One region of the Pseudomonas sp. ZL2 genome, then DNA from elsewhere that is predicted to be linked to it. Evidence: predicted binding sites of a transcription regulator. Region 1 holds the regulator's gene; the other holds the start of a gene.

Region 1 (9,567 bases):
TTCAACATCGCCTTGTCGATCGTGGTCCTGCTGGTCTGCGTCTACGCCCTGCGCCCGCTGGATTTCGCCGCGTTTCCGACCATCCTGCTGGTGGCGACGCTATTGCGCCTGGCGCTCAACGTCGCCTCCACGCGGGTGGTGATGCTCCACGGTCACGATGGCCACGAGGCCGCCGGTAAGGTGATCCAGGCCTTCGGCGAGGTGGTGATCGGCGGTAACTACGTGGTCGGTATCGTGGTCTTCGCGATCCTGATGATCATCAACTTCGTGGTGGTGACCAAGGGCGCCGGGCGAATTTCCGAGGTGAGCGCGCGCTTCACCCTCGACGCCATGCCCGGCAAGCAGATGGCCATTGACGCCGACCTCAACGCCGGCCTGATCGACCAGGCCCAGGCCAAGGCACGCCGTGCCGAAGTGGCGGGCGAGGCCGAGTTCTACGGCTCGATGGACGGTGCCAGCAAGTTTGTTCGTGGTGACGCCATCGCCGGCCTGCTGATCCTGTTCATCAACCTGATCGGCGGCATGGCCGTCGGCATGTTCCAGCACAACATGACCTTTGCCGATGCCGGCAAGGTCTACGCCCTGTTGACCATCGGTGACGGTTTGGTGGCGCAGCTGCCATCGTTGTTGCTGTCCACGGCGGCCGCGATCATGGTCACCCGCGCCTCGGGCTCCGAGGACATGGGCAAGCAGATCAACCGGCAGATGTTCGACTCGCCCAAGGCCCTGGCGGTCTCCGCCGGCCTGATGATCGTCATGGGCCTGGTGCCGGGGATGCCGCACATTGCCTTCCTGAGTCTCGGCCTGCTGGCCGCTGGTGGTGCTTATCTGGTGTGGCGCAAGCAGAACCAGGTCAAGCTCAAGGCCCTGGAAGAGGTGCAGCGCCAGCAGGACCTGCTGCCATCGCCGCAGCGCGCCATGGAAACCAAGGAGCTGGGCTGGGATGACGTCACCCCGATCGACATGATCGGCCTTGAGGTCGGTTACCGGCTGATTCCGCTGGTGGATCGCAACCAGGGCGGCCAGTTGCTGGCGCGGATCAAGGGCGTGCGCAAGAAGCTGTCCCAGGATCTGGGCTTTCTCATGCCTACGGTGCACATTCGCGACAACCTCGACCTGGCGCCTAGTGCCTACCGCCTGACCCTGATGGGGGTGATCCTGGCTGAGGCGGAGATCTACCCGGACCGGGAGCTGGCGATCAACCCCGGGCAGGTGTTCGGTACCCTCAGCGGCATTGCCGCCCGCGACCCGGCCTTTGGCCTGGAGGCGGTGTGGGTCGACGTCAACCAGCGCAGCCAGGCACAATCGCTGGGCTACACCGTGGTGGATGCCAGTACCGTGGTTGCGACCCACCTCAACCAGATCCTGCACAAGCATTGCCACGAGCTGATCGGCCACGAAGAAGTGCAGCAACTGTTGCAGGTGCTGGCCAAGGCCTCGCCCAAGCTTGCCGAGGAGCTGGTGCCGGGCGTCATTTCCTTGTCGGGGCTGCTCAAGGTCCTGCAGGCGTTGCTCGCCGAACAGGTTCCGGTGCGTGATATTCGCAGCATTGCCGAGGCTATCGCCAACAACCCGGCCAAGAGTCAAGATACCGCCGCGCTGGTGGCGGTGGTGCGCGTCGGATTGTGTCGCGCCATCGTGCAAAGCATTGTCGGCGTTGAGTCCGAGCTGCCTGTGATCACCCTTGAGCCAAGATTGGAACAGATTTTGCTCAATAGTTTGCAAAGGGCTGGGCAAGGCCAGGAAGACGGTGTTCTTCTTGAGCCGAGCATGGCCGAAAAGCTTCAGCGTTCGTTGATCGAAGCCGCCCAGCGTCAGGAGATGCAAGGGCAGCCGGCGATCCTCCTGGTCGCAGGACCGGTACGAGCCATGCTGTCGCGCTTCGGTCGCCTGGCTGTACCGAATTTGCATGTTTTGGCGTATCAGGAAATACCTGACAACAAGCAAGTTACCATCGTCGCCACAGTGGGCCCGAACGGCTGAGGTAGTGGGTTATGCAAGTTAAGCGTTTTTTCGCCGCCGATATGCGTCAGGCCATGAAGCTGGTTCGCGATGAGCTGGGGGCCGAGGCCGCCATCATCGGTAATCGCCGGATTGCTGGTGGTGTCGAGCTGACGGCTGCGCTGGACTACAAGCTGTCCGCCCTGGCGCCGCGGGTGCCGAATGTCGAGCTCGAAGACGAGCTGCGCAAGACCCAGTCGCGCATCGTCACCGCGCAGGCCGAACTGAGCAGCCGCAGCGACAGCGAAGACGCCAACCGCCAGCTGTTTGCCGGCCTGCCGCTGACCGCCTCCGAGCCGCTGGTCGATCCGCAGGTCGAAGCGCCGGTGACGACTGCTGCGCCGGCCGCCGCACCCATTGATCCGCGCCTGTTCGACTCGATGCGCTCGGAACTGTCGGGGCTGCGTGAGCTGCTCGAAGTCCAGCTCGGCTCGCTGGCCTGGAGCCAGCTGCAGGGCAACAAGCCGCAGCAGGCCAACCTCTGGCGCCGCCTGCAGCGCATCGGCCTGTCTGGTCCGATTGCCCGTGAGCTGCTTGACCTGACCACCGAAATCGAAGAGCCACGCCATGCCTGGCGCATGCTCCTGGCGCATCTTGCGCGCATGATTCAGGTGCCGGAAATCGAACCGATTGAAGAAGGCGGTGTCATTGCCATGGTCGGTCCGGCAGGCATGGGCAAGACCACCACCCTGGCCAAGCTCGCCGCGCGTTACGTGCTCAAGTACGGCGCACAGAACCTGGCCCTGGTGAGCATGGACAGCTTCCGTATCGGCGCCCAGGAGCAGCTCAAGACCCTGGGGCGGATCCTCAACGTGTCGGTTACTCACGTAGACCCGGGCCAGTCGTTGGCCCAGGCCCTCGACCCGCTGCTGCGCAAGCGCGTGGTGCTGATCGATACCGCCGGCCTGCAGGCCAGCGACCCGGCGCTGCGCATGCAACTGGAAACCCTTGCCGGGCGCGGGATTCAGGCCAAGAATTACCTGGTGCTGGCAACCACCAGCCAGAAGCAGGTGCTCACCGCCGCCTATCACAGCTACAAACGTTGTGGTCTGGCCGGTTGCATCCTGACCAAGCTAGATGAAACCGCCAGCCTCGGCGAGGTGTTGAGCCTGGCAATCAGTCACGAACTGCCGGTGGCCTATCTTACCGATGGCCCGCGCATTCCTGACGACCTGCATCTGCCGCGCCGGCACCAGTTGGTCAGCCGCGCAGTGAGCGTGCAGGTGCAGGACGAGCCCAGCGAAGAGGCCATGGCCGACATGTTCGCTGATCTCTACCACAGCTCCGGCAAACGCGTGGGCTGAGGTGAACTTGAATACGTTGCAAAGTACCTACATCAATGGTCTGCCAGGCATTTTTCAGGTGTTGAAAGCGCAGCCCAGTCATGTGGCCTCGGTCTAAGTAAGACAAGGTAAAGAACAAACATGGGTAGCATGCATCCCGTACAGGTGATCGCCGTGACCGGCGGCAAAGGTGGCGTTGGCAAGACTAACGTGTCAGTGAACCTGTCATTGGCGCTGGCTGAGCTTGGCCGTCGGGTCATGCTGCTGGACGCCGATCTGGGCCTGGCCAACGTTGACGTGCTGCTGGGCCTGACGCCCAAGCGCACCCTGGCCGACGTCATCGAGGGCCGTTGCGAGCTGCGCGATGTGCTGCTGCAAGGCCCCGGTGGTGTGCGCATCGTGCCGGCGGCCTCGGGCACGCAAAGCATGGTGCACCTGGCTCCAGCCCAGCACGCCGGCCTGATCCAGGCTTTCAGCGAGATCGGCGACAACCTCGATGTGCTGGTGATCGACACCGCTGCGGGTATCGGTGACTCGGTAGTCAGTTTTGTCCGCGCCGCCCAGGAAGTGCTGCTGGTGGTGTGCGACGAGCCCACCTCGATCACCGACGCCTACGCGCTGATCAAGTTGCTCAACCGCGATTACGGCATGAACCGCTTTCGCGTCCTGGCGAACATGGCCCAGAGCCCTCAGGAAGGGCGCAACCTGTTCGCCAAGTTGACCAAGGTCACTGATCGCTTCCTCGATGTCGCCTTACAATACGTCGGTGCGGTGCCTTACGACGAATGTGTGCGCAAGGCGGTGCAGAAGCAGCGAGCGGTCTATGAAGCCTTTCCGCGTTCCAAGTGCGCGCTGGCATTCAAGGCCATTGCCCAGAAGGTCGATACCTGGCCGCTGCCTGCCAACCCACGGGGTCACCTGGAGTTTTTTGTCGAGCGCCTGGTGCAACCGACGAGCGCGGGTCCGGTGCTATGAACGCCAGCGGTTATCGGATGTACAGCAAGGCCTCGCGTGATGCCCAGTACGAGTTGATCGAGCGTTATGCGCCGCTGGTCAAGCGCATCGCCTACCACTTGCTGGCGCGTTTGCCGGCCAGTGTGCAGGTGGAGGACCTGATCCAGGCCGGAATGATCGGCCTGCTCGAAGTCTCCAACAAGTACGACGCGAGCAAGGGTGCGAGCTTCGAGACCTATGCCGGTATCCGCATCCGCGGCGCCATGCTCGATGAAGTGCGCAAGGGCGACTGGGCGCCGCGTTCGGTACACCGCAATACCCGCATGGTCAGTGACGCGATTCGAGCAATTGAAGCAAAAACCGGCCGTGACGCTAAAGATCACGAGGTTGCTGCCGAACTTCAATTGAGTCTCGATGATTATTACGGGATTTTGAATGACACCCTCGGCAGCCGCCTGTTCAGTTTCGACGACCTGCTGCAGGACGGCGAACATGAAGGGCTGCACGAGGACGGTGCCAGTGCCCAGCTCGAGCCTTCGCGCGATCTGGAAGACGAGCGTTTTCAGGCAGCCTTGGCCGATGCCATCGCCAACCTGCCGGAACGCGAGCGTCTGGTCCTGGCGCTGTACTACGACGAAGAACTCAACCTCAAGGAGATCGGTGAGGTCCTGGGGGTGAGTGAGTCGCGTGTCAGCCAGTTGCACAGCCAGTGCGCGGCACGTTTGCGTGGTCGCCTGGGGGAATGGCGGGCGCGTTGAACACCGGTTCGATGCAGTCGTGAAATGTAATGCCGAATTGATTGAATGCGCGTTCCGCGCTGAACGCGTTAAAGACTGCTTGGAGGTCTAATTGAACAAAGACATGAAAATCCTCATCGTGGACGACTTTTCGACGATGCGGCGGATCATCAAGAACCTGTTGCGTGATCTGGGCTTTACCAACACCCAGGAAGCCGACGACGGCAACACCGCGCTGCCAATGCTTGAAAGCGGTCATTTCGACTTTTTGGTGACCGACTGGAACATGCCCGGCATGTCCGGTATCGACCTGCTGCGCAAAGTGCGTGCCGACGAGCGCCTGAAACACCTGCCGGTGCTGATGGTGACTGCCGAAGCCAAGCGCGAGCAGATCATCGAAGCTGCCCAGGCCGGGGTCAACGGCTACGTGGTCAAGCCATTTACCGCCCAGGTGCTGAAAGAAAAGATCGAAAAGATCTTCGAGCGCGTCAATAGCTGAGGTACGCCACGGGGGCGCTATGGAGCAAACACAATCATCCTTGGGCGAGTTTGAGTCGACACTCAAGAAACACGCCAAGGAACTGGTCGACAGCCTGGAACGAGGCAAGTTCGGCGATGCGGTGCAACTGATCCATCAGCTGAACCAGACCCGTGACCTAGGCCTGTACCAGGAAGTCGGCAAACTCACCCGCGAGTTGCACAGCGCGATCGTCAGCTTCCAGATCGACCCGCACATGCCGCAGGCCGAGGAAGTGTCGCAGATTACCGATGCCACCGAACGCCTGTCCTACGTGGTCAAGCTGACCGAGGGCGCGGCCAACCGCACCATGGACCTGGTCGAAGCCAGCACGCCGGTACTCAATGAATTGAGCGACGAGGCCAAGGCGTTGAGCGTCGACTGGCAGCGTTTCATGCGCCGCGAAGTGGCGGCACCGGAATTCCGTGAGCTGGCCAAGCGTGTCGACAGTTTCCTGACACGCAGCGAGGAGGGCAGCCGCAAGGTCGCCGGGCACCTCAATGACATCCTTCTGGCTCAGGACTACCAAGACCTGACCGGCCAGGTGATCAAGCGCGTCACGACGCTGGTTACCGAAGTAGAAAGCAATCTGCTCAAGCTCGTGCTGATGGCAAGCCAGGTCGACCGCTTTGCCGGTATCGAACATGACCACCAGCAGCTGCGCGCTGAAAAAGATCAAGAAAAACATCCGACTCGGGGTGAAGGTCCGCAGATTCATGCCGATAAGCGTGAAGACGTCGTGTCCGGTCAGGACGATGTCGACGATCTGCTGTCCAGTCTGGGTTTTTAGGGAGCACGTTTAATGAGCTTCGGCGCCGATGAAGAAATCCTTCAGGATTTCCTGGTAGAAGCCGGCGAAATTCTTGAGCAACTGTCCGAGCAACTGGTCGAGCTGGAAAGCCGTCCGGATGATGCCGATTTGCTCAATGCAATTTTTCGCGGTTTTCACACTGTAAAAGGGGGCGCCGGCTTCCTCCAGCTCAACGAGCTGGTGGAGTGCTGCCATATCGCCGAAAACGTGTTCGACATCCTGCGCAAGGGTGCCCGGCGCGTTGATGCCGAACTGATGGACGTGGTCCTGGAAGCCCTGGACACGGTCAACAGCATGTTCGGCCAGGTGCGCGAGCGCACCGATATCACCCCGGCCACCCCTGAGCTGCTGGCGGCGCTGTCGCGCCTGGCCGAGCCTGCCGGGGAAGACGAGGTTGCTGCACCTGAACCGGAGGTGGTTGAAACGCCAGCGGCCGAGGCCGAAGCGGATATCACCGATACCGAATTCGAACAGCTGCTCGATTCGCTCAATGCGGTCAAGGCCGAAGCCGAGGCCCAGGTGACCGAGCCGGCCAGTGACGAAATCACCGACGCCGAGTTCGAGTCGCTGCTCGACCAGTTGCACGGCAAGGGCCAGTTCGCCGCCGACAGCCTCGGTGCCGCAGCTGAAGCGCCCGTTGCAGCCGCCGCAGGCGGTGACGCCAGTGGTGACATCACCGACGATGAGTTCGAAGCACTGCTCGATCAGTTGCACGGCAAGGGTAACTTTGCCGTCGATGCACTGCCGGGCGCCGCGAGTGCACCTGCCGAGGCCGTTGCGCCTGCGGCAGGCGGCGATCATATCTCCGAGCACGAGTTCGAAGCGCTGCTCGACGAGCTGCACGGCAAGGGCAAGTTCGTCCCGGATGCCGTTGTCACTGCAGCGCCTGCCGCCACCGCAGCGCCAGCCAAAGCTGCGGTCAAGCCTGCGCCGGCACCTGCCGCCAAGGCCGCTGCTCCTGCCGCCGCGCCCGCCCCGGCGGCAAAGGCTGCGGCAGCGGCGCCTGCGCGCCAGGCCGCACCGGCTGCCGAGAAGCACCCGGCCAGCGAAACCGAGACCACCGTACGGGTCGATACCGCACGTCTCGACGAGATCATGAACATGGTCGGCGAGCTGGTGCTGGTGCGTAACCGCCTGGTGCGCCTGGGCCTGAACAGTGGCGATGAGGCCATGTCCAAGGCTGTGTCGAACCTCGACGTGGTGACGGCCGACCTGCAGACCGCGGTGATGAAAACCCGCATGCAGCCGATCAAGAAGGTCTTCGGGCGCTTCCCGCGCCTGGTTCGCGACCTGGCCCGGCAGCTGAAGAAAGAAATCAACCTGGAACTGGTCGGTGAAGAGACCGACCTCGACAAGAACCTGGTCGAAGCCCTGGCCGACCCGCTGGTGCACTTGGTGCGCAACGCCGTCGACCATGGTGTCGAGACCCCGGAAGAGCGCGAGGCCTCGGGCAAGTCCCGTGGCGGCAAGGTGGTGCTCTCGGCCGAACAGGAAGGCGACCATATCCTGCTGTCGATCTCCGATGACGGCAAGGGCATGGACGCCGACGTGTTGCGCGCCATCGCGGTCAAGCGCGGAGTGATGGACAAGGACGCGGCCGATCGCCTGAGCGAGACCGAGTGCTACAACCTGATCTTCGCCCCGGGCTTCTCGACCAAGACCGAGATTTCCGATGTGTCCGGGCGTGGCGTGGGTATGGACGTGGTGAAAACCAAGATTTCCCAGCTCAACGGCTCGATCAACATCTACTCGACCAAGGGCCTGGGCTCGAAGATCGTCATCAAGGTGCCACTGACCCTGGCGATCATGCCGACCCTGATGGTCATGCTTGGCAACCAGGCGTTCGCCTTCCCGCTGGTCAACGTCAACGAGATTTTCCACCTCGACCTGTCGCGCACCAACGTGGTCGACGGCCAGGAAGTGGTGATCGTGCGTGACAAGGCCTTGCCGCTGTTCTACCTCAAGCGCTGGCTGGTCAGCTCCGCCGCTCATGAAGAGCAGCGCGAAGGCCATGTGGTGATCCTTTCGGTCGGTACCCAGCGGATCGGCTTCGTCGTCGATCAACTGGTAGGCCAGGAAGAAGTGGTCATCAAGCCGCTGGGCAAGATGCTCCAGGGCACCCCGGGCATGTCGGGCGCCACCATCACCGGTGACGGGCGCATTGCGCTGATCCTCGACGTACCGAGCATGCTCAAGCGTTACGCCGCCCGGCGTATTTGATTCTGGTGGCGCGGCGTTACGCCGCGCCCCCTAATGGAGTGTTTATGGCAGTCAAGGTCCTGGTGGTGGATGATTCCGGTTTCTTCCGCCGCCGTGTCTCGGAAATTCTTTCAGCGGACCCGACTATCCAGGTCGTCGGTACCGCGACCAACGGCAAGGAAGCGATCGACCAAGCGCTGTCGCTCAAGCCCGATGTCATCACCATGGACTACGAAATGCCCATGATGGATGGCATCACCGCCGTGCGTCACATCATGCAGCGTTGCCCGACCCCGGTGCTGATGTTCTCCTCGCTGACTCACGAAGGCGCGCGCGTCACCCTCGATGCCCTGGATGCCGGTGCGGTCGATTACCTGCCGAAGAACTTCGAAGACATCTCGCGCAACCCGGAGAAGGTCAAGCAGTTGCTGTGCGAAAAGGTCCATACCATTTCCCGTAGCAACCGTCGTTTCAGTGCCTACGCAAGCCCGGCGCCAACCCCGGCTCCGGCGCCGGCCGCGCAGCCAAGCGTCAGCAGCCTGGGCAGCACGCCCGCGCCGCGCGCCGCAGCCCCGGTACGTACCAGCGCAGCGGCAGCCAGCACGTCGCCTGCGCCCAAGCGCAAGCCGTACAAGCTGGTCGCCATCGGCACTTCCACCGGCGGCCCGGTTGCCCTGCAGCGGGTCCTGACCCAGTTGCCGGCCAGCTTTCCGGCGCCGATCGTGCTGATCCAGCACATGCCGGCGGCGTTCACCAAGGCTTTTGCCGAGCGCCTCGACAAACTGTGCAAGATCAGCGTCAAGGAAGCCGAAGACGGCGACATGCTGCGCCCGGGCCTGGCCCTGCTGGCCCCTGGCGGCAAGCAGATGATGGTCGACGGCCGCGGCACGGTGAAGATCCTGCCGGGCGATGAGCGCCTGAACTACAAGCCGTGCGTGGACATCACTTTCGGCTCGGCGGCCAAGTCCTATGGCGACAAGGTGCTCTCGGTGGTGCTCACCGGCATGGGCGCCGACGGTCGGGAAGGCGCACGCCTGCTCAAGCAGGGCGGCAGCACGGTGTGGG
Region 2 (9,567 bases), on a different contig from region 1:
AGACATTCTTCGATAAGCGTCTGCCACCTGTTTTTTTATGCCAGCCGCCTGCAACACGGTTTTTTTCACTTATGCTTTCAAGCAGTTTTTCCACCAGCTCAAGGAGCCGTTCGGGACGCTGATGCGACAGATCTGGAAGTCTTTTCGCGCGCTGTATTTCGCTGCGCTGATGATGTTGATCGGCTCCGGCTTGTTGAGTACCTACCTGGCCTTGCGCCTGGCGGCCGACCACGTCGACAGCCTCTGGGTCGGTGCGCTGATGGCCGCCAACTATTTCGGCCTGGCCCTGGGCGGCAAGATCGGCCACCGGCTGATTGCCCGGGTCGGGCATATCCGTGCCTATGCCACCTGCGCCGGGATCGTCGGCGCGGCGGTGCTCGGCCATGGCCTGGTCAGCTGGCTGCCGGCCTGGGTGGTGCTGCGGATCATCGTTGGTCTCGGCATGATGTGCCAATACATGGTCATTGAAAGCTGGCTCAACGAGCAGGCCGATGCCAAGCAGCGGGGCGCGGTGTTCAGCGGCTACATGATCGCTTCGTACCTGGGCCTGGTGCTCGGTCAGTTGATCCTGGTGGTGCATCCGCAACTGGGTCTTGAATTGCTGATGCTGGTGGCCATGTGCTTTGCCCTGTGCCTGGTGCCGGTGGCGCTCACTCGCCGGATTCACCCGGCGCCGCTCAGACCTGCGCCGATGGAGCCGCGCTTCTTTATCAAGCGTGTGCCGCAGTCGCTGAGTACGGTGCTCGGTGCCGGGCTCATTGTCGGTTCCTTCTATGGCCTGGCGCCTTTGTATGCGGCCAAGCAGGGGCTGAGTACCGAGCAGGTGGGTCTGTTCATGGGGTGCTGCATTTTCGCCGGGCTGCTGGTGCAGTGGCCGCTGGGTTGGTTGTCGGACCGCTACGACCGCGCGGTGCTGATTCGCAGCGTTGCGGTGGGCCTGGCGATTGTCGCCTTGCCGCTGGCGATCATGCCGGCCGTGCCGTTGGAGGTGCTGTTTGTCGCGGGCTTTGCGGTGTCGCTGCTGCAGTTCTGTTTGTACCCGCTGGCGGTGGCGTTTTCCAACGACCACGTCGAGGGCGAGCGACGGGTTTCGCTGACGGCAATGCTGCTGGTGACCTATGGCGTGGGGGCGAGTATCGGGCCATTGGTGGCCGGGGTGATGATGAAGCTGCTGGGCAACCAGATGCTCTATGCCTTCTTCGTATTCTTTGCTCTGGTGCTGGTCTGGCGGATCCGGCCGAAAGCGGTTACCGGTTTGCACCAGGTCGACGATGCGCCGCTGCATCACGTGGCAATGCCGGCGGCAGGTTCACCCTTGTCGGCAGCGCTGGACCCACGGGTTGACGAGCAGGTGGTGCAGGATCAGATGCAGACGCCGGTGGCAGCCGAGGATACCGAGGCGGAGGAGGGGGCTGAAGCTGAAGTTGTGGCTGAAGAGGTCAAACCGACGCAGGTGTGATGGAGTGGTCGGGGCCGCGTTGCGGCCCGTCGCCGGCAAGGCCGGCTCCCACGTATGCAGCGCACCTGTGGGAGCTGGCGTTGCCAGCGATGGGTTGCGACTCAGTAATCGTCTTTATCGAACCGCCGCGCTTCACGCTGCAGCTGATACACAAAGGTTTCCACCTTGCGCTGCATCTGCCCGTTGAGGTTGTGAAAGCGTACGCCGGCAAAAGTGGCATTGATACGCTCTTCGAAATGCAGATGGCGCAGCTCGACCTCGACCTGGGACAACCCCAGTGGTGCGCCGGTGGCGAACTTTTCGTAGACCTGGCCCAGTTGCAGGCGCTCTTCGACATTGCCTTCAAAGCGCAACTTGCAGCCAGTGGCGGAAATATCCAGCAGCTTGCCGCGCAAGGTGCCATTGCCCTTGAGCTTGTCGCCGTCGAGTGCCACATCCACCAGTTGGGTAAGCTTCAGCGCCGCGCGAAACGCATTGCGGCGCTGATGGTAGGCGACCTCGGTCGGCAGGGTGCCGCGGTAGCAGCGATGGCCGTCGGCTTCGACGATGCTCAGCGGGGTGTTGCACTCCCAGGCAATGCGCACGCCATCATGAAAGCCTTCAACGCGAAACGGTTCGCCATTTTGCAGGTAGCGTTCGCCGTCGCGAGGGATCATTTCATCAAGGGCCAGGCGGTTGCCTTCGCGGTCGACTTCAACGACATAGCTTTGAAAGCGCTGGCTGCGTTCGTGGAAGGTGATGATCAGCGGGTCATGGCTCTCTAGCAGCGACCGCAAGTTGGCGGCAATTTCCAAAGGGGTGGTGAGCACCTTCGGAGGCTGCGGAGCTTCTGCTTCATTGAACACGGTTAATCATTCTCCAGGCAAAATCGTCACACGCAAGTTACGGCATTTTGCCAGTATGTTCCGTGCCTTGATACAGGGGAATCAAGCCTGGCTCAGCGCCCGTGGCTTGGCGAGGGGAGAGGTGGCCCCACGGCTGTCGTAGAGCGACGGCGCTTCGCCGCCCATGAGGATTCTGATCTGGTTGGCGGTGGTGCTTTGCTGGAGCTGGATCGAGCGGCCATTGCGCTCGTTGACTGCCTGGCAGTCAGCCAGCAGTTGGCCCAGTACATCCAGTTGCTGCAACAGCAACTCGCCGAAGGATGACTCGCTGGCCAGTTGGGCGACGCCCTCGCGGTCCTGGGACAGGCCCAGGCCTGCAAGCAGCTCACTACGCTGGCGGCCATGCTGATCGAGGAGGATCACCAGCGACTGCTTGCGCGCCAGAATGTTTTCCAGCAGCGGCATGTCGCGGCCGTGCAGGGCTACATTCTCGGTCTGCAGTAATTCGAGCAGTTCTTGCGCTGGAGCAATATCGTTTTCGATCAGTTGCAGCAGAGTAGTGTCGTGCATGGCTGGCTCTTTGGTTCAAGCGTCCTGAAGTCAGCGCGCCGGGGGCTAGCGCTGGGCTTCGAAATTAAGCAGTTTGCTGGCGACGCGGTTGCTGTCGACCTGGTAGCTGCCGTCGGCGATAGCCTGTTTCAACTCGGCCACCCGGGCGCTGTTGACAATCGGCTGGTCGCGCAGCTTGTCGCTGACCTTTTGCAACTGCTGGGCCTCGTGGCTGAGGTGTACGGTTTCCCCGCTGGCGCTGTTCTCAACGACGCTGCCAGCCTTGGCCGAAGCGGTGCTGGCGGTGCTTTCCTGGCTGCTGCCGGTACGCACGCCGCCCGCAACGGACGGGGAGTTATTCAAACGACTGAAGTCGATGACCATGATCAGAAAACCTCTGGGTATTTGGACGCTTGCCTTGTTTTCGGCCAACCCGAAAGAAACTTTAGGCGCAAATGCTCAATGGCGTGCGCGGCCGGTTCGGGGCATCCAATGGGACACAGTTTAGGAAAAGCAGTTCCTGATCGCCAGCATTGTTGTTGATTCAAGTACCTACATGGCCACTTCCACCTGGCCCGGCCCGGTGACCCTGGCCTTGACCACCCGCTTGGAGTTGAGGTTGCGTACCCGGATCTGTTCGCTCAGGCCGCCCTTGCTCAACGCTTCGCCGGGCATGCGCACGGCCAGGCTGCCGCTGCGGGCGGTTATCACCACCTGGTCACCCTTGCGCACCACCTCGGCCTGTTCCAGATGCTGGGGGGTAAGGACCTGATCCATGACCGTTGGTCGGATAACCTTGAGCCCTACCGCCTGGTCGAGGCTGCCGAGAAAACCCTGGTTGAGCATGCCCACGTCGCGTTCACGCAGGGCCACGTCCTGTTCGCCGACGATGCTGTCGCGCTTGAGCGGGCGAACCACGGTCACCACATTGCGAAACAGACGTACCTGGGCGGGCACGAACACCGTCCACGGTGAACTGCCGTCGCAACGAACCCGCACGGTGACGCGGCCCATCGGCTGCGCCGGGCTCTCCAGCGCGGCGCCCAACTGCTGGTCGCACAGCGGCATGCGCAGGCGCGGATCGAGGTTGTTGACCTGGATCTCGTAGCGGCCTTCGGTCTGGCTGGTGGCCAGGTAATCTTCTACGGTGAATTCAAGAAACCCCTGGGTGACACCGATAAGCTGTTCAGGCAAGGTGAAAGCGTCAGCCAGAGTTCGAGCGCCAGGGGCCAGCAGGCACAGCGCAGCAAGGAAGCCGGGCAGGTGGCGGGTCAGGCGTCGGAAAAATGTCGTTTTCATGTTCATACGATTAAAAAAAGCAAAGCGCGTGCCGACTGGGTACGAAGCTCGAAGCGTTTGGTGAAGGAGTCTGGCATGGCTGGTGTAATGGATTCGGTGAACCAGCGCACGCAACTGGTAGGGCAGAACCGCCTGGAGCTGCTGTTGTTCCGTCTCAATGGCGAGCAGCTCTATGGCATCAACGTGTTCAAGGTGCGGGAAGTGCTGCAATGCCCGAACCTGACCGTAATGCCCAAGTCCAGCCCCGTCGTGCGCGGTGTCGCGAATATTCGTGGGGCAACCATCCCGATCCTCGATCTGGCGATGGCGACCGGAATGCCCGGTCTGAGTGAAGAAACCAGCAAGAGTTTCGTCATCATCACCGAGTACAACACCAAGACCCAGGGGTTTTTGGTGCATTCGGTGGAGCGCATCGTCAACATGAACTGGGAGGAGATCCATCCGCCACCCAAGGGCACCGGGCGCGATCACTACCTGACGGCGGTGACCCGGGTCGACAACAAGATGGTCGAGATCATCGACGTGGAGAAAATCCTCGCCGAAGTGGCACCGACCTCCGAGGCGATTTCCGCCGGTGTGGTGGATGCCGAGGTACAGGACAAGGCGGTGATGCTGCGGGTGCTGACAGTCGATGACTCGTCGGTGGCGCGCAAGCAGGTCAGCCGTTGCCTGCAGACCGTCGGCGTCGAGGTGGTGGCGCTCAACGACGGCCGTCAGGCGCTCGACTACCTGCGCAAGCTGGTCGACGAGGGCAAACGGCCGGAAGAAGAATTCCTGATGATGATCTCCGACATCGAGATGCCGGAGATGGACGGCTACACCCTGACGGCCGAGATCCGCAGCGACCCGCGCATGCAAAAGTTGCACATCATCCTGCATACTTCGCTTTCCGGGGTGTTCAACCAGGCGATGGTCAAGAAGGTCGGTGCCGATGACTTCCTGGCCAAGTTCCGCCCGGACGACCTCGCCCAGCGCGTTGTTGATCGGATCAAGGCCACGCACTAACGGCCAGGAGCGTTCGCTCCTGGCGGTACATACGATTTAAGAGGCGGCATCATTGTCTACGGGTAATTTGGATTTCGAACAGTTCCGGGTCTTCCTGGAAAAAGCCTGTGGCATCCTGCTGGGCGAAAATAAGCAATACCTGGTCTCCAGCCGTCTCAACAAGCTGATGGAGCAGCAGGGCATCAAGTCCCTGGGCGAACTGGTGCAGCGTATCCAGAGCCAGCCGCGCAGTGGTTTGCGCGAGCAGGTGGTCGATGCCATGACCACCAACGAGACCCTCTGGTTTCGCGACACCTATCCATTCGAGGTGCTGAAGAACAAGGTGTTGCCCGAGCAGATCAAGGCCAACCCCGGACAGCGCCTGCGCATCTGGTCGGCGGCCTGCTCGTCGGGGCAGGAGCCGTACTCGATCTCCATGGCTATCGACGAGTTCGAGCGCAGCAACATTGGCCAGTTGAAGATGGGTGCGCAGATCGTTGCCACCGACCTGTCCGGCTCGATGCTGAACAACTGCAAGACCGGCGAATACGACAGCCTGGCGATTGCCCGCGGCCTGTCCCAGGAGCGCCTGCAACGTTACTTCGACGTCAAGGCGCCGGGGCGCTGGGCGGTCAAGGCGCCGATTCGCAGCCGTGTCGAGTTCCGCTCGTTCAACCTGCTCGACAGCTATGCGAGCCTGGGCAAGTTCGACATCGTGTTCTGCCGCAACGTGCTGATCTACTTCTCGGCCCAGGTCAAGAAGGACATCCTGCTGCGCATTCACGGCACGCTCAAGCCGGGCGGATACCTGTTCCTGGGCGCGTCCGAAGCGCTCAACGGTTTGCCGGATCATTACCAGATGGTCCAGTGCAGCCCGGGGATCATTTACCAGGCCAAGTAAGCGACGGTTCATGCATGCAGCAAGGCCGGCATCGCCATCAGTGGGTGCCGGCCTTGTTTGTGTCTGCAGGTCAGAATTGATAGCGCAGGGTGGCTGATAGCAAATTGGCGTCGAAGCCGGACTTGCCGTAGTAGTCGTAATCGAGTCCCAGGCTGGCTGCGCCAAGGTGGTAGTCAACGCCGATGCCAGCTTCGTAGCTGTCCCGGGCGACAGCTGCGCCATGACTGGCAAAGGTGCTGCTGCCCAGTGCGAAGCTGGATGTGGTGCGTGCCTGGTCAGCGGCGAAATCATGGTAGGCCATCAGGCGGGCGTGGGGTTCGAGTGTTCCGCTGCCGACTGCGTGGCGGCTGGCGGCGCGCAGGCCGGCACCCAGTTCGATGGCTTCGTATCGTTGGTCGTCGACCTTCAGTGCCGCGGCGGACCCTTTCTCGCGATAGCTGTCGAGTGTGACCAGGCTGTAACGGGCCGTCAGGCGCGGCTCGACCAGCACGTGCGGAGTAATGCGGTAGGTGTAGCCAGCTGTCAGGTTCAAGCCCAGCAGGTCGCTGTCGTAATCGGATTTGGCGCGGCTGCCGGCGATGTCTCGCTTGCTCTGGTTGCTGTTCAGGCCATAGGTCAGGCTGGCGTCGACAAAGTAGTTGTCCTGGGTGAAGCCGCCGTACAGGGTGAAAGCTTGGCTGTCGACTTCGCTGGCGTTGCGATTGCTGCCGTTCAAGGTGGTGGTGATGTAGCTGTAGGTCAGGCCGGCTGTCAGTTGCTCGTTGATCCTGGTGTCGGCACCAATGGCAATGCCTCGGCTGTAGGCGTTGTAACCCTGGATGCTGTCACGGCGGCTTTGTGCGGCATCGTTGTACAGGCCTTGTATCCATAGCCCGGATGGCTGTGAGTCCTGCTCGCGCAGTTGAGCGCTGCGCCGGTTGGCTGCCTCGCTGTTCAGGCGCTGGCTGGTCATTGCTGCCTGGGTGGCGCCGCCATTGATCTCTGGGGTCAGTTGGCTGGCCAGTTGGGCCAGTTCGCGCTCGTCGCTGTTGGCGAATGCCTGCAGTAACGGGTTGCTGGCCTCGAGAGTTGCCAGCACTCGGTCGCTGGTAAAAGCGTTGAGTGCTGCGCGTGTGTTGCTGGTGGCGCCTTGGCGCAGCAACATCTGGTCTATCGCGTCCTGGCCTTTGCCGGTGACCGTTGCCTGGATGCTGTGCTCGTCGAAACTGTAACTGTCGACGCTCAGCAGGGCGGAACTGCTGACAACGTCCAGGGTGTTGTTGGCAATGCTCAACTGGTCGGCGCGCAGCAGAATATAGCGGCTGCCCTGGGCGCTGAAGTCGCTGCCGGTGGCCGTGAGGCTGATCTGGCTGTTGGCGCCGAAGGCGGCGGTTTCACTGACGTCCAGTATCGGGGTGTCCGGCCGGGTAGTGCTGCTCAGGGTCAAACTGAGTGATGAGCCCTGGTTGATGCCCAGGTTGCCGTCAAGGGTGGTATGGGCTGATTGCAGTTGCAGGTTGCCGGTGCGCTCGAGAAAGCCCGAGCCGACAGATAGCCAACCCTTTGCTCCGAAGAGTCCTGGTTTGTTGACCTCGATGAGGCTGCCATCAACGCGCACATCACCCAGTACCTGGATGTTGCTCAGGCCTTTGAGGTTGCCGCGCACGCTGCTTTGATCATTCAGCGTGACATTGACCTGTCGATCCGTTGCGCTCGCATCGATGGCATTGCCGGTCGCAAACAGGCTGCCGGTGTTGATGAGGGTCAAGGGTTGCCGGTCCCGGTCGGGGCCCCAGACCGGGTCGTCCGTTGCTACGTTGACGCTTGCATCGACTATTGCAATGGCGGTCTGGGTGGCGCGGATGGTGCCATTGTTGATGATCTGATTGTCTTGATGAAACGCTACGCCATCGATCAGTAGGCCGGTTGCACCCTCGCCGCTGGCGTCCAGGGTGCCCTGGTTGATGAATCTGTCGAGTTGCAGGGGCGCGTTGCCATCGCCTGCCAGGCGCATGGCTACTGTGTCAGGGCCGATAACCTGGATGCTGCTCTGGTTTATCAGGTTGCCCTGGAGATTGCCGCCGCTCAGGTTCACGCCTGTCATGCCGGGCCCTGTCGTATGGACTGCACCGGTCAGCTCGAGGTTTTCAGTGCTGGTCAGGCGGGTCGCGGTAAAGCCTTGTTCCGCCAGTGCTAGGGTCTGTGCCTGGGCGGGCAGGGCGCTGGTGACAGCCAGCGCCAGGACGGATCGGTTGAGCAGTGAGCGTGGCACGCGTTTCTTCCTTGAGAGGCGTTTGCAGTGCTGCCGATATTAAACAAGTGGTTCGTGCTTGGGTAAGGTTCGCTAGTGTCGCAGTGCCAGCGATTGCCGCTTTGCTGACACCCGGCGGAAATCCTTTGCCGCTTTTCTGGCATTGCCGCCACCGGCAAACTCCTCAAAGCCCCGTATTTACGGGGTTTTGTTTTTTGGCATGGCTCTTGCTCTAGCTCAGTCAACGAAAAACCTTCGAAGGTTTCCCCGACATGAGCATCAGCTTCGACAAAGCGCTCGGCATCCACGAAAAGGCATTGGGCTTTCGCGCCCAGCGTGCCGAGGTGCTGGCCAACAACATCGCCAACGCCGATACGCCCAACTACAAGGCGCGCGACATGGACTTCGCTTCGGTTCTGGCGGCCCAGGCCGAGCAGACCAGCAAGGGTCATTTCGCGCTGGATCGTACCAACGCCCGGCACATCGAGGCCGAAGGCCTGAGCATGGGCGACGAGTCCTTGCAGTACCGCACGCCGATGCAGCCGTCGATCGATCAGAACACCGTCGATGCCCAGCTCGAACAGTCGAGCTACGCGGAAAACGCCGTGGGCTTCCAGGCCAGCTTCACGCTGCTCAACAGTAAATTCAAAGGGCTGATATCGGCCCTGCGCGGAGAGTAAGTCATGTCCCTCGCCAGTGTCTTCAACATTGCCGGTAGCGGCATGAGCGCCCAGACCACGCGTCTGAACACCGTCGCTTCGAACATCGCCAACGCCGAGACCGTCTCGTCGAGCATCGACCAGACCTACCGTGCCCGTCACCCGGTATTTGCCACCACCTTCCAGCAGGCCCAGGCCGGTGTCAGCCAGTCGCTGTTCCAGGACCAGGATGCTGCCGGCCAAGGCGTGCAGGTGCTCGGCGTGGTCGAGGACCAGAGCAATCTCGAGGCGCGCTACGAGCCGAACCATCCGGCAGCGAACAAGGACGGCTACGTCTACTACCCGAACGTCAACGTGGTGGAAGAGATGGCTGACATGATCTCCGCCAGCCGCTCGTTCCAGACCAATGCCGAGCTGATGAACACGGCCAAAACCATGATGCAGAAGGTCCTGACCCTGGGTCAGTGATAAGGGACGAAGCCAATGGCAAGCGTTAACGATCCAACAGCCGGCGTAAGCCTGAACGACGTCATCAAGGCGTCGGGCAAGAAGAACAGCGAAACCAGTGCCAACAGTGCCGCCGGTATCGCCTCGGCCACCAACAGCAAGACCGGCGCCAACAAGCAGGCGCTTGGCAAGGACGCGTTCCTGCAGTTGCTGGT

The links. Region 1 encodes FliA, which starts transcription of late flagellar genes. Its sites were predicted from a motif close to CTAAAGTTTNNNNNNNNNNNGCCGNTAA; they were not measured.
Region 2: a site for FliA is predicted at 3,254-3,281, ahead of flgM (flagellar biosynthesis anti-sigma factor FlgM). Genes of this name have one in related genera too.

What each region holds. Positions count from the first base shown of each region.
Region 1 is NZ_JBGOGX010000051.1:12,338-21,904, forward strand. Features, by position in the region: gene flhA (flagellar biosynthesis protein FlhA) at 1-1,983, shown strand, start outside; gene flhF (flagellar biosynthesis protein FlhF) at 1,995-3,305, shown strand; gene fleN (flagellar synthesis regulator FleN) at 3,426-4,259, shown strand; gene fliA (RNA polymerase sigma factor FliA) at 4,256-4,996, shown strand; gene ABM562_RS23445 (chemotaxis response regulator CheY) at 5,100-5,474, shown strand; gene ABM562_RS23450 (protein phosphatase CheZ) at 5,494-6,282, shown strand; gene ABM562_RS23455 (chemotaxis protein CheA) at 6,295-8,523, shown strand; gene ABM562_RS23460 (protein-glutamate methylesterase/protein-glutamine glutaminase) at 8,568-9,567, shown strand, end outside.
Region 2 is NZ_JBGOGX010000050.1:24,560-34,126, forward strand. Features, by position in the region: gene ABM562_RS23150 (MFS transporter) at 122-1,459, shown strand; gene ABM562_RS23155 (flagellar brake protein) at 1,561-2,304, opposite strand; gene ABM562_RS23160 (flagella synthesis protein FlgN) at 2,386-2,853, opposite strand; gene flgM (flagellar biosynthesis anti-sigma factor FlgM) at 2,899-3,216, opposite strand; gene flgA (flagellar basal body P-ring formation chaperone FlgA) at 3,385-4,137, opposite strand; gene ABM562_RS23175 (chemotaxis protein CheV) at 4,207-5,136, shown strand; gene cheR (protein-glutamate O-methyltransferase CheR) at 5,189-6,016, shown strand; gene ABM562_RS23185 (autotransporter family protein) at 6,087-8,267, opposite strand; gene flgB (flagellar basal body rod protein FlgB) at 8,519-8,926, shown strand; gene flgC (flagellar basal body rod protein FlgC) at 8,930-9,373, shown strand; gene flgD (flagellar hook assembly protein FlgD) at 9,389-9,567, shown strand, end outside.